Regions from separate parts of the Segeticoccus rhizosphaerae genome, predicted to be linked through region 3. Evidence: predicted binding sites of a transcription regulator. Region 3 holds the regulator's gene; each other region holds the start of a gene.
The links. Region 3 encodes HrcA, which represses chaperone genes, less so after heat shock. Its sites were predicted from a motif close to TTNGCACTCGNNNNNNNCGAGTGCNAA; they were not measured.
Positions count from the first base shown of each region.

Region 1: a site for HrcA is predicted at 2,128-2,154, ahead of FCN22_RS08915 (Hsp20/alpha crystallin family protein). Genes of this name have one in related genera too.
Region 2: a site for HrcA is predicted at 3,775-3,801, ahead of groES (co-chaperone GroES). Genes of this name have one in related genera too.

Region 1 covers NZ_SWMA01000009.1:78,020-84,153, reverse strand. The annotation lists gene FCN22_RS08925 (hydroxymethylglutaryl-CoA lyase) at 1-805, shown strand, start outside; partial or broken gene FCN22_RS08920 (IS481 family transposase) at 802-951, opposite strand; gene FCN22_RS08915 (Hsp20/alpha crystallin family protein) at 1,620-2,048, opposite strand; gene FCN22_RS08910 (ABC transporter substrate-binding protein) at 2,482-2,874, opposite strand; gene FCN22_RS08905 (phosphatase RsbU N-terminal domain-containing protein) at 3,201-3,524, opposite strand; gene FCN22_RS08900 (STAS domain-containing protein) at 3,521-3,943, opposite strand; gene FCN22_RS08895 (STAS domain-containing protein) at 3,940-4,818, opposite strand; gene FCN22_RS08890 (sigma-70 family RNA polymerase sigma factor) at 4,819-5,898, opposite strand; gene FCN22_RS08885 (hypothetical protein) at 5,988-6,134, shown strand, end outside.
Region 2 covers NZ_SWMA01000002.1:69,738-75,871, forward strand. The annotation lists gene FCN22_RS01835 (hypothetical protein) at 1-13, opposite strand, end outside; gene shbA (RNA polymerase sigma factor ShbA) at 13-585, opposite strand; gene FCN22_RS01845 (WhiB family transcriptional regulator) at 954-1,235, shown strand; gene FCN22_RS01850 (RNA-binding S4 domain-containing protein) at 1,250-1,468, opposite strand; gene groL (chaperonin GroEL) at 1,590-3,206, opposite strand; gene groES (co-chaperone GroES) at 3,328-3,624, opposite strand; gene FCN22_RS01865 (class I SAM-dependent methyltransferase) at 3,927-5,153, shown strand; gene FCN22_RS01870 (ribokinase) at 5,175-6,005, opposite strand; gene FCN22_RS01875 (nucleoside hydrolase) at 6,114-6,134, opposite strand, start outside.
Region 3 covers NZ_SWMA01000014.1:39,696-45,829, forward strand. The annotation lists gene FCN22_RS11285 (sensor histidine kinase) at 1-381, opposite strand, end outside; gene hemW (radical SAM family heme chaperone HemW) at 1,059-2,285, shown strand; gene FCN22_RS11295 (DUF4870 domain-containing protein) at 2,363-2,755, opposite strand; gene FCN22_RS11300 (DUF3097 domain-containing protein) at 2,867-3,745, opposite strand; gene hrcA (heat-inducible transcriptional repressor HrcA) at 3,960-4,985, shown strand; gene dnaJ (molecular chaperone DnaJ) at 5,050-6,134, shown strand, end outside.

The sequences.
Region 1 (6,134 bases), on a different contig from region 3:
CGGCGCTCGGCGGGTGGAAGCTACCAGTTTTGTGCACCCGCGCCTGGTCCCGCAGATGGCCGATGCTGAGGAAGTGGTGGCCGCGCTGCCTCAAGAGGATGGAGTCCGCTATGCCGGGCTGGTGATGAACGCTCGTGGCCTCGATCGTGCGGTCCAGGCCGGCATACGCGAGGTAAACGTCGTGGTCGTGGCCACGGATGCGTTCTGCCAACGTAACCAGGGCATGAGTACTGCCGCGGCATGTGGCGTGGCTGGTGACCTGGTGTCGCGAGCCCGCGACCAGGGACTGTTCACCACCGTCACAGTGGGTGCGGCTTTCGGCTGCCCGTTCGAGGGCGAGGTGTCCCTGGACAGGCTGGGCGAGATACTTCGGCGGGTGATCGACGCCGGACCTGACGAACTCGCGCTGGCTGACACGATCGGCGTGGCGGTGCCTTCGGACGTCACGACCCGAGTGGGCCTGGCCGCCGAACTCGTCGAAGCCGGTATGCCTCTGCGGTTGCATTTGCATGACACCCGGCACACAGGCGTCGCCAACGCCGCGGCCGCGATCGATGCTGGCGTCACGGTCCTGGACGCGAGCATCGGCGGCACCGGCGGTTGCCCGTTCGCTCCGAACGCGACCGGCAACGTGGCGACCGAGGACCTGGTCTACCTCTTCGACCGAATGGGCATACGCACCGGGCTGGATCTGACAGAACTGACCGAAGCGGTCGAGTGGCTGGAGGGACGGCTGGGCAAGCCACTACCAGGCGCCCTGCTGCGGGCTGGGGCATTCCCTTCGGCTGATCCGCCCATCGCCTAGGTGTGATGTCCAGGGACGTTGGTCAACCTGGTTATGGGTCGCTGGCCTCCGATTGCGGAGTGGGCTCGGTGGTGATTGTAGAAGTGGAGCCAGCCGGGCAGTGTGGTGTTGCGCTGCTGTGTTGATTCATAGAACCGGGCGTGGGCGTGCGGCGGGCCAGTTCGGCTTCGGTCAGGCGGATGCGTCGGGTCAGTGAGGCGATCCGCATGGAGCGTCCGGGCAGGGGCCGGTATCCGCCAGCGGTGGTCTCTGAGGTGAGTCGTTCATTCAGCACGGCCAGCTGCCCGATCAGGGCGCGCGAGCTCATCTGCTCTAGTCGGGCCTGCTCGGTCGGGACCGGCTCTGGCGCGCCGGCTGCCGCCTGCCGTTCGCTGCTCATGTCGACGAGGCTCCTGGTGGTCTTGTCCGCGGCGTCGTAGCCGCGGGATGGCGCTGGCGGGACCGTGGTCCCAGCCCCAAGAGGACGGGCCGGGACCACGGCCCGGGAGGGGGTGCCGCCGCACCCGCGAGGGGTTCCCCGTGGGGGCGGTCGCCGCGCGGTGTGCGTCGGGCGCTTGCTGGTTACACGTGCGGGTCGGGCGGGCAGCCGCCTCTATTGGGACGGGTCACCGGTGGCGATCACCTGCCTTTCGGGTCGTGGGTGGCTTGGCGGGTCGGTGGTGGCAGACGCGGAGGTGAGCGTTGTCTGCCCCCGCTGCCGGGGCCTGGGGTGTGGGTCTCTGCCCGCGCCGCCGGCCCGTCCCGGGCGGCGAGCCGGCGACGCGAGCAGAGACCAGTGGGCGTCGGCTGCGATGGCCATGAGGCTGTCTCGCGCTCAGGCGTTCAGGGCCTGCCGGTCCCGGCCGGTGTCGGAGATCTGGATCTTGCGGGGCTTGGCCTGTTCGGCGACCGGGATCCGTAAGGTGAGCACTCCGGCGTTGTAGTCGGCGCTGATCTGCTCGGTGTCCAGGTTGTCACCCAGGACCAGTTGCCGGCTGAAGGTGCCGCGCGGCCGCTCGGCGGCGATCAGGTCCTCGGTGTCTTCCCGCGCAGGGCGTTCGGCGCGCACGGTGATCACATTGCGCTCCACGTCCAGGTCGATCGCGTCGGCGGCGACTCCGGGCAGGTCGAACTCGACCACGAAGACTTCGCCGTCGCGCCAAGCGTCCATCGGCATCGCCGCGGGGTGGGCCAAAGTGCCGTTGCCGAAGACCCGCTGGGTCAGCCGGTCCAGGTCCCGGAACGGGTCGGTGCGCATGATCATCTGAGCCATTGGTAAACCACTCCCTCCTGATGAAGCAGTCTCAGCCACCTGAACCTCTGGTGGCTGCCATAGATCTCTTATAGCACTCGCGACATTCTGGGGCAAGAGCACCATGACCAGCTTGTGGAAGGACCACTGCGTCGGACGGACCGGCCAGGTGCCGGCGATGAGCACGCGGGAGGTGGCCACCACCTGGGGCCCGCGCCCCGAGGGGTCCGGAAACCGGGGACGCCCGGTGAGCCGGGTCGGTCCCGACCGGGGCGTGTACGCCATCTCGGTCGCGGCCGAGATGGTCGGCATGGACGCGCAACACCATGCGCACCCCGGAGGTTTGCGCCCAGTTACACCGTTCGCCGGAACTGGTTCATGTGCACGGTGGCGGCGCGACATGAGCGCGCGCGCCGCGCCGCCACCGCGTATGTGATGGCAGGGGTTAGAGCCCGAGTCCGGTCAGCAGCCGGTTGAGCAGCGCCGAGACACCGGTCAGCGGGCCGTTCTGGTCGAGAAGGCCTGCGACCGCGCAGACGAGGTTGCCGAGCAGGTTTCCAGCGCCGGGGACGGCCGTGATGTCGAGGTGCACCGGTGCCAGGTCGACGACCAGTCCCAGCAGGTCCAGATGGAGCGGGCCAAGGTCGAGGTCCAGGACCGAGCACCCTGTGCCTGCGGCGGTCAGGTCCTGGATGGGCGCCGTGAAGGTGGTGCCAGCCGTTGGCAGTCCGGTGCCGGTGATGGTTCCGGACAGCTGCAGGACGCCGTTGACCACGGAGGTCGACAGGTTGCTGAGCTGTCCGGTGAAGGTACTGCCGTCTTGAAGGGTGCCGGTCACGGGGAGTACTGCGTCGGCTGCCTGAGCTGTCGCGGATGCCTGTGGTGCCGGTGACGCGGCTTGTGCTGACGCCGCGGCCGGTACGACACCCAAGGCGACGGCTAGTGCAATGGTCGTCCCGGTTGAGACAAGCTTGGTGCGTAAAGTCATTTCCCACTCCTTGGTCGTCCGCCGATCGGCGGTTGGTACCCGTGAAGACCCCCCAGTGCTCGACCGATGACGCGAGGGTTGAGGCGACCGGGCCGCGCCAGCGTGGTCTGTCCCCCGTGGGTGGGCGGATGAACGTCAACGTCGCTGCGTCATGCGACCGCGACTGCCGCGTCCGGTTACGTTCTCGGCTTGGCGTCAGGCAGGTGTCGGGGTGCGGTGGCGCGCCGGTTCATCTCGTACGGAGCCAGTACCTCCAACAGAAACCAGGAGGCGCGGGTCGCCACCGCGACCGCGTCCACGCAGGCTTCACTGAGCACTTCGATCACGGTGTCATGGTGGACCCGGGCGACCTCGAGCAGGGCAACGCCGTCGCGCAGGGCTCGGCGGCCGAGGTCGTAGCCGTCGGCCAGGGCTGCCTCCTCGCCGTGGTCGAGATAGCGCAGGAAGGCGACCTGGTAGTCGCGGCGCAGGTCCTCGTGATGACCCGGCTGCCTGGTCACGGCCGCCGCTGCGGCCGGCGGGGTGGTCGGTCAGCCGAGCCAGGCTGGCCGTCGCGGTGTCCGTTGAGGTAAGTCAGACCTTCTTCGAGGTCCAATGCGGTGGGGACCTCGCCCGGGCCCATGCCCAGGCGCACCATGGCGAAGGCCACGTCCGGCTGGATGCCGACGATGACCGTCTCGGCGCCGCGTAGTCGGGCCATCTCGGCGATCCGGCGCAGGGTCATCGAGCCGAAGGAGTCGAGAACATCCAGTGCGGCGACGTCGATGATGACACCAGTAGCCCGGTCCGTGCCGATGCGCTCCACCAGGTCGTGCTGGAAGCGCAGCATTTGGGTGTCATCGAGCGCAGTGTGGACCGACGCCACGAGGTAGGAGCCTTGGCGCAGGATCGAGACGAGGGCCGGTCCGGTGTCGCTCACGAGCTGGTGATGCCCTCCTCAGTGGAGACGTGGTAGCCCAGCAGCCGCTCGGCCTCCTCCAATCGGCCTTGCAGGTCGCCGATGGTGTTCATCTTGCTCAGGTCTACACCGATGGTCACAAGGGTCTGGGCGATTTTGGGGGAAAGCCCGGTGATGATGACGCTGGCGCCCATCAACCGGGAGGCGTCCACCGTCTGGACCAGGTGGTTGGCCACCGTCTGGTCGACGTCGGGTGCGCCGGTGATATCGATGACCACCACCTTGGCTCGGTGCGTGCGGATGCCGTTGAGCAGCTGCTCGGTCAGCTGGCGAGCACGCTCACCGTCCAAGGAGCCAATGATGGGCAGGATGAGCAGGCGCTCACGAACCGGCAGTACCGGAGTGGACAGCTCGCGGATGGCGTCCTGCTGCTGACGGATCACCCTTTCGCGCTCCTCGACAAAGCTGACGGCCACCGTGTTGGCGATCCGGTTGGCGGCGGGTTCGTAGGCGTCCAGGACGCGGTTGAGCAGAGCGAAGTCGTTCTGGTACTTCTCGAACAGCGACCGGGCCAGGACGTCGCGCAGCAGTAAAACTATGCCGACAACCTCGTGCGTCTCCACGCCCCGGGGAATGATGCGCTCGGACAGGTCGCGCGCATAGTGCTGCAGCGCCTCGACGCTGCCGGTCTCGAGCACCTCGACGTAGTTGTCGTACACCGAGGTGGTCTCCGCGGCCATCTCCTGGGCCGACATCGCCTCGAGCAGGTGGGCCTCACGGATACGGCTGGCCCACTCATCACGCAGCTTCGCCCGATGCTCACGCAGGTGCGCCACCAACTGGGGCAGCAGCTGGTCCTCGTCCACGTCCCCTTGGGGCCGGTTCTCGTCGTTCATCTAGTCCTCCTCCAACCATTTGGTCATGGTCACTGTGGTGCCGCGTCCCGGCTCGGATACGAGCACGAACTCGTCCATCAGCCGACGCGCCCCTGGCAGCCCGAGGCCCAACCCGTTGTAGGTGCTGAACCCGTCCGCCAGCGCCTCCTGCGGATTGGTCATGCCCGGGCCGGCGTCACGCGCCACCACGCGCACCCCTGCTCGGGGCTCGCTCAAGGTCTCGACGAGCACCTCGCCGCGACCCGCGAAGCGGACGATGTTGCGTGCAACCTCGGAGACGGCGGTGGCGACCAGGGTGGTCTGGGTCTTGGCGAACCCAAGTTTGGCGGCCACCTCGCGGGCCGCTTGCCTGGCCTTGACGATGTCCGCGTCGCCCTGCACGGGAACCCGCAGCTCGTCTTCGCGGGCTTCGGCGCGGCCCAGCAAGGGTTCCGCAACGCGGGCGCAGAAATCGCATCCCAACAGGTGGCGGCCCACGCCCAGGTCCCGCTGTCGTCGCCTGCTTCCGCCCGAGAGCGCTAGCAGGACCGGGCGGCAGTCCTCGGTTGGCGGCGGTCCCGGCTCCATCGTCAACAGGTACTCCACACGAAGCCGCGCGCGGGTGCGGTGCAGCTGGGCCGCCACCGCACCCGCCGAGGACCCGGCTTCGGCCGCCAGGCTGCGGGTGTCCTGGCCGGAGACCTCGTGCGCAAGCAGCCGCGTCCGCTCCTGCTCCCCCAGCCTGCCCAACGCCTCGCAGATCGCCGCCTGCTCCTCGCCGAGCACAACCTGATCCTCCGGCGCCTCGGGAGTGGACAGGTCCAAGGCGCGATGCCGGTTGCGGGCTTCGCGGTCGCGGTCCCTCCACATGGTGGCGACCACGTTGCGGGCCGTGGCGATCGCGTACGGCTCGACCATGCTGGCCTCGATACGGTCCCAAGCGGTCATGATCCGCAGCAGGGTCTCTTGCACCAGGTCCTCGGCGAGATGCGGGTCCGACACCCGGGCACCCACCACCCGTCGCACGACAGGCAGCACCCGCTCGACCGCCTCAAGGCCGGCGTTCTGGGCGCTGCCGTCCACTGACGGCCCGGAGCTCATGGGTGCCCTATACCCGCCTAGGCGCGTCATGCACCTCCGACGTTGGCGTCTCCATGGGTGACAGCGCACTCAACGGCAAGGAGCGACCCATGACCGTCCTGCAGTTTCGCCGGCCCTCTCGGACCCCTCGTCCGGTGGGGGGACCCGGGGGCGGTCGCGCCAGTCGGCCTCGAGTGCCGGTGCGCGGCACGTTCACGGCACCTGACCTGACGCCCGGATCGATGAACGGCTGGCTG
Region 2 (6,134 bases), on a different contig from region 3:
GTGGCGGCGTCATCAGCCGGCCTCCTGCTCCGCGGCCTCCTCGGCCATCAGCTCACGCAGCCTGTTCAGCGCTCGGTGCTGCGACACGCGGACGGCACCGGCCGTCATACCCAGGGACTGGGCCGTCTCGTCGGCGGACAGCCCGACGGCCACCCGCAGGATGAGCAGCTCGCGCTGCCGGCCGGGCAGCCGCTCCATCAGCCGGTAGGCGCGATCGGCCTCGTCGCTGATGAGCGCCCGTTCCTCGGGACCCGCCTGGAGATCGACGCGCTCGGGCACCTCGTCCGTGGGTCGTGGCAGACGCATGGCGGAGCGCTGGGCGTCGACGACCTTGCGCGAGGCGATCGTGTAGACGAAGGCCTCGAACGGCAGGCCCCGCTCGTCATACCCCGGCAGTGCGGTCAGCACGGCGACGCACACCTCCTGCGCTGCGTCCTGGGCTGCTTCCCGAGCTCCTGGGAAATGCCCCAGCCGAGCACGCGCGTAGCGAGCCGCCATCTGGTGCACGGCGCCCAGCAACCTCTCCTTGGCTGCTGAGTCGCCACCTTGCGCAGCAGCAGCCAGGTCGCGCAGGGAAATCTGCACGTCCGCTGGATGAATCGCGGGAACGCCCTGAAACGTTACCCGCGTCTCAGCGGTCGGTTGCGCGGCCAAGGCGGCAGGGGAGGACCAGCCGTCGTAGCCCGACGTCCCCGAGAGCATGAACCACCGCCCGATCCGATCCTTGACACGCGTGCCCCACCGTACCGAGCCACAGCCGGATGCGGAAACCATCCCCCACAGGTTGCACAGACCGCAACGAACGGGGCTGCTCCCCCGCCGCAGGCTTCGTGGCCGAGACGAGACCCGCGGAACAGGTGTTCTGTGCGCGAATGGGGGTAGAACACCACTGAACGGGTAGTGCACGTCCACGTGTGACGGAGAGGCACATTCGAGACATTCGGAGGCATATCTTGGCTGAGTTGACGCGACTTCCGGGCCCACTCGCCGATGTGTGGGACTGGCAGCTGGAGGGATCCTGCCGACGTTCGGGGGCGGAGGTCTTCTTTCACCCGGACGGCGAACGCGGGGCGGCACGGCGCGACCGCGACCAGGCCGCCAAGTTGGTGTGCATGGGTTGCCCCGTGCTCGAACGCTGCCGCCGCCACGCGCTCGCCGTGCGTGAGCCGTATGGCGTGTGGGGCGGCACCACCGCAGCCGAACGCGAGAGGCTCTACGCCACCCAGGTGACCTGAGCCCGCCGGGCGGGCTAACCGGTCGTGACCCCGATCACGACATCGGCAAGCTCGACGGTGCTGCCGGGATGGACCTGGCGCCCGCGACGGCGCTCGACCACGCCGTCGACACGCACCTCGCCGTCCTCGATCAGCGCACGTGCCTGTGCACCGTCCTCGACGACGCCGGCCAGCTTGAGCAGCTGCCCGAGCCGGATCATGTCGCCGCTGATGGGCACACTCTGCTCGCTCACGAATCCATCCCACCACGCCTGGCAAGCCGCGCGCGAGGGACGGGGTGACCAGCACGCCATACACGCAGACGGTCCCCCCGCCCCGGACCAGCCGGGACGAGGGGACCGATTTCAGCGGGGGTCAGTGACCGTGGCCGTGGCCGTGACCGGCTCCGGCCCCGTCCTGCTCCTCGGGCTTCTCGACCACCAGCGTGTCGGTGGTGAGGACCATCGAGGCGATCGACGCGGCGTTGCGCAGCGCCGAACGGGTCACCTTGACCGGGTCGATGACGCCGGCCTTGACCAGGTCGACGTACTCACCGGTCGAGGCGTCCAGGCCGCTCCCGGCCTCGAGCTCACGGACCCGGGAAACGGCGACGTAGCCCTCGTACCCGGCGTTCTCGGCGATCCAGCGCAGCGGCTCGGCCGCGGCCTTGGCGACGAGCCGGACACCGGTGGCCTCGTCACCCTCGAGGGTGAGCGAGTCCAGACCGGTCAGCGCGTGGACGAGCGCCGAACCGCCACCGGCGACGATGCCCTCCTCGATCGCCGCGCGAGTCGCCGAGATGGCGTCCTCGATGCGGTGCTTCTTCTCCTTGAGCTCGACCTCGGTGTGCGCGCCGACCTTGATCACGCAGACGCCGCCGGACAGCTTGGCGAGCCGCTCCTGGAGCTTCTCGCGGTCCCAGTCGGAGTCGCTGCGCTCGATCTCGGCCTTGATCTGGGAGACGCGACCTTCGACCTCGTCCTTGGCGCCCGCACCGTCGACGATCGTGGTGTCGTCCTTGGTGACGACGACGCGGCGGCACTGGCCGAGCGTGTCGAGGTCGGCCTGGTCGAGCTTGAGGCCGATCTCCTCGGAGATGACCTGGCCACCGGTCAGGACGGCGATGTCCTGCAGCATGGCCTTGCGGCGGTCACCGAAGCCGGGCGCCTTGACCGCGGCGACGTTGAAGGTGCCGCGGATCTTGTTGACGACCAGCGTGGAGAGAGCCTCGCCGTCGATGTCCTCGGCGATGATCAGCAGCGGCTTGCCGGACTGGACGACCTTCTCCAGCACCGGGAGGATGTCGGCGACGGCCGAGATCTTGCCCTGGTTGATCAGCACGTAGGCGTCCTCGAGGACGGCCTCCATGCGCTCGGGGTCGGACACGAAGTAGGGCGAGAGGTAACCCTTGTCGAACTGCATGCCCTCGGTGAAGTCGAGCTCCATCGCCGTGGTCGAGGACTCCTCGACGGTGATGACGCCGTCCTTGCCGACCTTGTCGAAGGCGTCGGCGATGAGACCGCCGATGAGCCCGTCCTGGGCGGAGAGGGTCGCGACCTGGGCGATCTCGTCCTTGGTCTCGATCTCGCGAGCGGTCTCGAGCAGCGTGCTGTTGACCGCCTCGACGGCGGCGTCGATGCCGCGCTTGAGGCCGGCCGGGCTGGCGCCCGCGGCGACGTTGCGCAGGCCCTCCTTGACCATGGCCTGGGCGAGCACCGTCGCGGTGGTGGTGCCGTCACCCGCGATGTCGTTGGTCTTGGTGGCAACCTCCTTCGCGAGCTGGGCACCGAGGTTCTCGTAGGGGTCCTCGAGCTCGATCTCGCGAGCGATGGTCACACCGTCGTTGGTGATGGTGGGGGCGCCCCACTTCTTGTCGATGACGACGTTGCGGCCCTTGGGGCCGAGCGTCACCTTGACGGTGTCGGCGAGGGCGTCGACACCGCGCTCGAGCGCCTTGCGGGCGGAGTCGTTGAACTCCAGGGTCTTGGACATCAGCTTCCTTCGGGACTACGAACGGGGGAAATGAACGTGCCCCGACGCGCGCTGTGAGTCAGATGGTCAGGCTCGTCAGGCGGCGCGCCGGGGCACGACATACGGGCTGGAAGCGCCGTGACTACTTGGTGACGACCGCGAGCACGTCGCGGGCCGACAGGATCAGCAGCTCGTCACCGTTGTACTTGACCTCGGTGCCGCCGTACTTGCTGTAGATGACCTTGTCACCCACGGCCACGTCGAGCGGGACGCGGTTGCCGTTGTCGTCGATACGGCCGGGGCCGATCGCCAGGACCTCGCCCTCCTGGGGCTTCTCCTTGGCGGTGTCGGGGATGACCAGCCCGGAGGCCGTGGTCTGCTCGGCCTCGACGGACTTGACGACGATGCGGTCTTCGAGCGGCTTGATGGAAACCGACACGGTGGGACCTTCCCTTCTGGGATGTCGAATTGGACACAACAGTGGACAGTGGCTTTCGCCTGGTGAGCCGCCGTCGCGGGGGTCGACCTACCCAGGTGATCGCGCTGGCACTTGCCGGAGGCGAGTGCTAACCCGAATCTAGGTCTCCGATTAGCACTCGGTCAACTCGAGTGCCAACACGCGCCCCAGGTCGCGTGCCCCACGTGCCCCAGGTCGCGTGCCCCACGTGCCCCAGGACGGCTTCGCTCGCCGTGCACGGGGGCTGCGCACGGCCCCCGGATGCCCTGCGCAAGGATGACCGGATGGACCTTGCGGTGCTGGAGCGGCTCGTCTCCGGCGAGGGGTGGGGACTGCTGGAGTCACTTCCACCGTATGACGAGTCGTCGGCCATGTCGCTCGGGGAGCGTCTGCGCGAGGCCGGCTTCGACGCCGACCTGGTGGCCGGTGCGCTCACCCAGTCGAGGCTGCGGGCGCGCGGGCGGGACAAGTTCGGGGACTTCGCCGCGGGCATGCTGTTCACGGCGGACGGTCTGGAGCAGGCCACCCGGCTCGACGTGGCGGCGCGCCACGCCGAACGGTTCCGTCGGGCCGGGGTGCGTCACGTCTGGGACCTCGGCTGTGGCATCGGCTCGGACGCGATGGCGTTCGCCGGGCTCGACCTGCGGGTCAGCGCGGTCGACTCGGACCCGGCGACCGCGCTCGTGGCCGGGGTCAACCTGCGGCACTGGCCCTCGGCGTCGACGCTGGTCGGGTCCGTGGAGCAGACCCGGCTCCCCGCCGGCGAGGGTGCCCGCCACGCAGGGGCCTGGCTCGACCCGGCACGCCGCCTACCCGGCGTCGCCGACGGGATGGGGCGCACCAGGAGGGTCTTCCGGCTCGACGCGATCTCGCCGAGCTGGGCCACGGTGCAGCAGGTCGCGGCGTCCCTGCCGGCCGTGGGCGCGAAGCTCAGCCCGGCCTTCCCGCACGCCTCGGTGCCCGCCGGCTGTGAGGCCCAGTGGACGTCATACCGGGGTGAGGTGGTGGAGTGCGTCGTCTGGTGGGGTGCGTTGGTGCGCCGTTCGGGCCGCAGCGCGCAGGTCATCGGCTCAGACGGACGCGCAGCAACGGTGACCGAGGCCGACGTCACCGCCGAGATCCCGCCGTTGCCGGGTCTCGACGCGCTCGGACACGTGCTCTACGAGCCGGACAGGGCCGTGATCCGAGCCGGTCTGACCGGTGCGGTCAGCGCGGAGGTTGACGGCGCCGAGCTCGACCCGGGCGTCGGTTACGTCACGTCCGAGCGGACCCGCGAGCTGCCCTTCGCGCGCCGCTTCGTCGTCGAGGACGCGATGCCGTGGGGGGTCAAGCGGCTTCGCGCCCATCTGCGCGACCGGGGCGTCGGGCGAGTGACCATCAAGAAGCGGGGCGTCACGGTCGACGCCGACCAGCTGCGCCGGCAGCTGCACCTGAGCGGTGACCGAGAGGCAACCCTCGTCATCACCCGCGTCGCCGGTCGCCAGGTCGTCCTCGTCGTCCGCCCGAGCTGATCCGGCAGTCCACCATCCCGGTCAGGACGCGAGCTCGGGGTCGGGCTGGGCGCCCATCCGGGCCACCGCCGCCGAGCCGGCCCGCACGGCGACGGTCAGGGCCTCGGCGCGATCCGCTCCGCGCGCCAGGGCCGCAGCGAGCGCACCGCAGAACGCGTCACCGGCACCGGTGGTGTCCACCACCTCGGCCACCGGGGGACCAGCCGCGGTCTCGCCGTCCCACACCGCGCCCGCCGCGCCGCGGGTCACCACCAGCGACGCAGGGTGCGCGCCACCCGCGCGCAGCAACGCGGCCTCGGGCTCGTTGACGACCACCGGGTCGGCGAGGGCGACCACGGGAGCCGGCAGCTGGGCATACGGCGCGAGGTTCAGCACCACCCGCGCGCCGGCCGCCACGGCCCGGCGGACGGCCTCGTCCACGACCCGCAGGGGGACCTCGAGCTGCAGCAGCACGACGTCGCGGCGTGACAGCCGGTCCAGGGGCGCGAGGTCCCCGGACGACAGCCCGCCGTTGGCGCCCGGCACCACGATGATCGCGTTCTCGCCCATCGCGTCGACGACGACGTGCGCCGTGCCGGTCGGAACCCCGGGCAGGGACCGCACCCCGGACACCTCGACGCCGAGGGCCGACAACCGGGCGCGGTAGGCGTCACCGTCGGCGTCGCGGCCGACGCAGCCGATCATCGCGACCTCCGCCCCCGCCTCACGGGCCGCCACGGCCTGGTTGGCGCCCTTGCCTCCGGCGAAGGTCCCGCCAGCCTCGCCCAAAACCGTCTCCCCCGGCCCGGGGTGCCGGTCCACGCGCGTCACCCGGTCGACGTTCAGCGATCCCACCACCACGACCCGGCCCATCCGCGCTCCCTCTTCGACTGTGCGGTCACTGTGGCACAGCTCGGGCACCGAGCACCGAGCACCGAGCACCGAGCACCGAGCACCGAGCACCGAGCACCGAGCGTTGGGCTACTGCTCCGCGACGCGGTG
Region 3 (6,134 bases):
CACCACCGCGGGCGCCCAGGGCGTGGGGACGACCGCTCCCACGGCGATCGCCAACAGCAGGACCACCATCGTCCACTGGCTCCAGGCGAAGGTCGCGAGCGCGCCCGTCACGATCGCCTGGACGGCCAGCAGCAACCAGGGCAGCCGCGCGGCCCCACCGCGGGAGGAGGACAGGCGACCCACCACGGACCGGCAGAAGCAGCCGAGGACCAGGACCAGCGCGGCGCCCACCACCCAGGGGCGTGGTGCCTCGTCGAGATAGAGGGCCGCCGGCAGGAGCACGCCCACGCCCCAGACCCCTGCCCACAGCCACCCCACCGCCGGGTCCGCCATGCGCGGCCGACGGGTCCGGTCGACGGCTGGGGACCAGCTCGAGCTCATGTCATCCATTGTGCTGGTCACCGACGGTCCTGCAGCGAAGGCGTCGCGACCCTCCGAGGATGAGCACCCCGGCGACCAACGGCATGGCCGAAGGCGAGGTGCGCCGGATCGTGACGGGCGCGAGGTGAGGTGAGGGTCATGTTGTTGCCTTCCGTGCGAGGGGTCGACGATCGACCTGTCCTCGACGCTACGGAGAGCGCGGACGCGCCGGCAGGGCCGCGCGTCCTCGGCCCGGCAGGACATCTGTCACGGGCGGGGGCGCCCGAAAAGCCGCACCGGGCGTGCCGCCGGCCGCCGCGTGACCACTGCCTCGCCGCCCAAACCGAGACCGCCCGCACAAAGGTGTAGGCCCGGCGCAGTATGAGTGCGCCGGGCCTACGTGTGGTCAGCGGAGATGCACCGACCGACGCGGTTGGAGCGATGTGGCTCCGTCGTCACATCACTGACGACTGCAACGAGCAAGCCCGTCGCGGGGAATCCACGGTGTCCATCCGGTCCCGCCTCCGTTGCCGGTGGCGTAGGACTATTAGTAGTGCCAGATCGTCCGGCACACAAGAGGTTTCGCGAAACTGGTGGGAAGATCCGGCGTGTCGCCCGCGACACGCCGACATCGGGGCAAACTCGTCCGGGCACCCACGCTGCCGGGACGGCGACCAGCGGCTGAGACACTGCTGGGTATGCCGAGTGCCTTGCCCGAGGGCGAACCCGCGCCGCCGTCCGGCGAGCTGCCGCAGGCCGCGCTCGCGACGCTCGGCTCACACCCGTTCGGCATCTACGTGCACGTCCCGTTCTGCATCGTCCGGTGCGGCTACTGCGACTTCAACACCTACACGCTGACCGAGCTGGGCGCCGACGGGGCCAGCGTCGCGACCTACGCCGACGCCGCTCTGCGGGAGCTTGACCTTGCCCTGGCCGTGCTCGGCCCGTCCACCCCGCCGGTGCAGACCGTGTTCTTCGGCGGGGGCACACCCACCATGCTGGCGGCGGCCGACCTGGTGCGGGTGCTGCACGGCATACGTGATCGGTTCGGGCTGGCGCAGGACGCGGAGGTGACCACCGAGGCCAACCCCGACTCGGTGACCGCGGAGTCCCTCCGTGAGCTGGCCGCCGGCGGGTTCACCCGGGTGAGCTTCGGGATGCAGTCCGCGGTGCCGCACGTCCTCAAGGTGCTCGAGCGCACCCACGACCCCGACAATGTCGGGCGGGCGGTGCAGGGTGCTCGGGCGGCCGGTCTCGGGGTCAGCCTCGACCTCATCTACGGCACGCCGGGGGAGTCGGTCGACGACTGGCGCACCAGCCTCGACGCGGCGATCGCGCTGGCACCCGACCACGTCTCCGCCTACGCCCTCGTGGTCGAGGAAGGCACCAAGCTCGCCGCCCAGGTGCGGCGCGGCCAGGTGCCGGCGCCGGAGGACGACGACGAGGCGACGAAGTACGAGCTGGCCGAGCGGGTCCTCTCCGGTGCCGGCTACGGGTGGTACGAGGTGAGCAATTGGGCGCGCACACCGGCCGACCGCTGCCGGCACAACGAGGGCTATTGGTCCGACGGCGACTGGTGGGGCGTCGGACCCGGCGCGCACAGCCACGTCGGAGGCGTCCGGTGGTGGAACGTCAAGCACCCCAATCCGTTTGCCAACCGGCTCAACTCGGGCCAGTCACCCGCGGCAGGTCGTGAGCTGCTCACCGACGAACAACGGTATGACGAGCGGGTGCTGCTCGCCGTCCGGCTCGTGGACGGGCTCCCGGTGGACGACCTGCTACCAGCCGGCCGGCAGGCGGTGGCCGGTCTGATCGCCGACGGTCTGGTGGACGGCGGGGCCGCGATGCGCGAGCGTGCGGTCGTGCTCACCCTGCGCGGCAGGCTGCTGGCCGACACGGTCGTCCGCCGCCTGCTTGCCTGGTGACTCCCCCGACTGTTGCTGGGACCCAGCGTCGTCGATGACGCCATCCCCCAGCAACAGCGGAGGTCACCGGGGCGCCATCAGGACAGGACGCGGATCTGGAAGGGGTAGTCGTAGGCCTCGCCGCGGGAGGACCGGATGGCGCCCTTGATGTGGCACCACAGCGCGACCACGAAGATGATGACCAGGAGTGGGACCCCGATGATGGCGCCGATGAAGGTGAAGATCAGGATCCAGCTGATCAGGTAGAGCAGCCAGAACGACAGGTTGAAGTTGAACGCCCCGGCGGCGGCGCGGCGCACGGCCGGGCTCGAGTCCTTCTTGACCAGCCAGACGACCAGCGGGCCGATCATGCTCAGCCAGCCAAGGCTGACCACCGCGGCGATCGGTGCCGACAGGTGGGCGAGGATGCTCCAGGTGCGCTCCTCGGACGTGGCGGGCGCGACGCCATACGGCTGCGTCGAGTAGGTCATGGTGGTTCGCTCCTTGGGTGGTGTCACCCCAGTCAACCGCACCGGAGGGACCGAAGATTCCGTCTTCGGGGTCCGCACGGGGCCCGCTCAGGGGCCGTTCAGGGCAAACCCTCACCCGGCGGGATCGGTCACGAAGTCGATCAGCTCCTCGACGCGGCCGAGCAGCTCGGGTTCCAGGTCGGCATACGTGCGCACCGTGCCGAGGATCCGCTTCCAGCCGTGGGCGACGTCGGCCTGCGTGGTGTGCGCCCACCCGAGCTCGGTGAGGATGCCGTGCTTCCAGGACGTGCCGCGCGGTACCGCCGGCCACCGCTCCCAGCCCAGCCGAGCCGGCCGCACCGACTGCCACACGTCGATGTAGGGGTGGCCGACGATGAGCACGTGCGGCGAGAACCTCCGCAGCGCCCGGGCTTCCTCGACGAGCCGGGTCTCCTTGCTGCCGGGCACGAGGTGGTCGACGAGCACCCCCATGCGGCGTCCGGGTCCCGGCTGGAAGTCGCGAATCACCGCCGCCAGGTCGTCGACCCCCTCGAGCAGCTCGACGACGATGCCCTCGATGCGCAGGTCGTCGCCCCAGACCTTCTCGACCAGCTCCGCGTCGTGCCGGCCCTCCACGAAGATCCGCGACCCCGACGCCACCCTCGCGCGCGCACCGGCCACCGCCCGCGACCCGCTCGCGGTCCGCGCCGCTTCTGCCCTCGCCCGACCCAGCGCTTGGCGGCTGGCCGCCGTGGGCGGCGTCAACACCACAGGGGCGCCGTCGAGCAGGAACCCGGGGCCGAGCGGGAAGCCCTTGCTGCGGCCACGGCGGTCCTCGAGGTGGACGACCTGCATGCCGCCGGCCTTCTCGACGCGCACGACCGCGCCGCACCAGCCCGTCTCGACGTCCTCGACCACGAGCCCGTGCTCGGCCTCCACCTCGCGGGCCCGCCCGCGCCGGGGAGCGCGCCAGTCGCCGGAGAGCACGTCGGAGCCATATCGGTCGGTCACGACAGGCGAGCGTATGTCGTGCCGGTCACCCGGCCGCGCAGGCCGGTCTCGGGCGTGTCCGCGAGGAGGGGAGGGACGACGTAGACTTGGCACTCGGCATACCTGAGTGCCAAGGTGCGTTGGCGTGAGTGACGACCAGTGGCCGCACACCCCCTCAGGTGAGCCTGCCGGCGGGACCGCGGACCGGAACGAGCATCGGGTGGGAGGTAGGCCCATGAGCGAGGAGCGACGTCTGGCGGTGCTGCGCGCCATCGTGCAGGACTACGTCCACACCTCGGAGCCGGTGGGTTCCAAGGCGCTGCTCGAGCGCCACCAGCTCGGCGTCTCGGCCGCCACCATCCGCAACGACATGTCGGCGCTCGAGGAGGAGGGGCTCATCGCCGCGCCGCACACCAGCGCCGGCCGCATCCCGACCGATGCGGGCTACCGCCTCTTCGTCGACCGGCTGGCCTCCATCAAGCCGCTCAGTGCGGCGGAGCGGGTCGCCATCGCGAGGTTCCTGGAGGGGGCGGTGGACCTCGACGACGTCGTCGACCGCACCGTGCGCCTGCTGGCGTCGCTCACCCACCAGGTCGCCGTCATGCAGTACCCCTCGCTCACGCGTTCCTCCGTCCGGCACATCGAGCTCGTGCCCATGACGGCCCGGCGGTTGATGGTGGTGCTCATCGTCAACACCGGGCGGGTCGAGCAGCGGATGATCGACGCCACGCGCGACATGTCGACGCCGGAGGGCCAGCGGCTCGTGGCAGAGCTGCGGCAGCGCATCAACGAGCTCGCCGTCGACCGCCGGCTCGGTGATGCCGCGGCAGAGCTCGAGTCGCTGCCGGGCAGGTTCGAGCCCGACGACCGTGAACTGGTGCGGGCCGTGGTCGGGTCGCTGGACGACGCCCTCGTGGAGGAGCGCGAGGAGCGCGTGGTGCTTGCGGGCACCGCCAACCTGGCCCGGTCGGGCACCGACTTCCCCCTGTCCATCGGGCCGGTGCTCGAGGCGCTCGAGGAGCACGTCGTGCTGCTGAAGCTGCTCGGCACCATGGGCCACGACGAGGAGGCCGTCGCGGTCCGCATCGGCGCCGAGAACCCGCACGCCGGCCTGCAGTCGACCTCGGTGGTGAGCACCGGTTACGGCACCGGACGAGTCGCCGGTCTCGGCGTCCTCGGTCCGACCCGCATGGACTACCCCCTGACAATGGCTTCGGTCCGGGCCGTGGCGCGCTACGTCTCCGACATCCTCGAGTCGTGACGCGCGTCCGGTCCGCCGATCCCGCCGCCCCAGAACTCCGACCAGCCCCTGAGAAGGACACCTGTTGAACGACTACTACGAGGACCTCGGCGTCAGCCGTGACGCCAGTGCCGAGGAGATCAAGCGCGCCTACCGCAAGATGGCGCGCAAGCTGCACCCTGACGTCAACCCCGGTCCCGAGGCCGAGGAGAAGTTCAAGCGGGTCTCGCAGGCGTATGACGTGCTGTCCGATCCGAGCAAGCGCGCGGCGTTCGACCGTGGCTCCGACCCCTATGGCGGCGCTGCGGGTGGCTTCGGCCAGGGCTTCTCGTTCAGCGACATCATGGACGCCTTCTTCGGTGGCGCCGCGGCCGGCCAGCGTGGCCCGCGCTCCCGGCACCAACGCGGTCAGGACGCCCTGGTCCGCCTCGACATCGACCTGCACGATGCCGTCTTCGGCGGGGAGCAGGAGGTCACCATCGACACCGCGGTCGAGTGCTCGACCTGCCACGGCGACGGTTCGCAACCGGGCTCCGGCACCCGCACCTGCGACATCTGCGGCGGCCGCGGCGAGGTGCAACAGGTCCAGCGCTCGTTCCTGGGCCAGGTCATGACCTCCCGTCCGTGCGTGGCCTGCCAGGGGTTCGGCACCGTGATCAGCAACCCGTGCTTCGAGTGCTCCGGCGACGGCCGGGTGCGGACCCGGCGCACCCTCAAGCTGAGGGTGCCTGCCGGTGTCGACACAGGCACCCGCATCCAGCTGGCCGGCGAGGGTGAGGTCGGGCCCGGCGCCGGACCGGCCGGCGACCTCTACGTCGAGATCAACGTGCGCCCGCACGAGGTCTTCCAGCGACGCGGCGATGACCTGCACTGCACCATCGAGCTGCCGATGACCGCTGCGGCGCTGGGCACGAGCCTCAAGCTCGACACCCTCGACGGCAAGAGCGACCTGGACATCGCGGCCGGGACCCAGTCGGGCGACGTGGTGACCATGCGCTCGCTCGGGGTGACCCATCTGCGCGGCAGTGGCCGCGGCGACCTCATCGCACACATCGAGGTGCAGACGCCGACCCGGCTGGATGCCGAGCAGGAGGAGCTGCTGCAGCGGCTGGCCGAGCTGCGCGGGGAGGAGCGGCCGGAGGGTCGGCTGACGCCCAACTCCCACGGCCT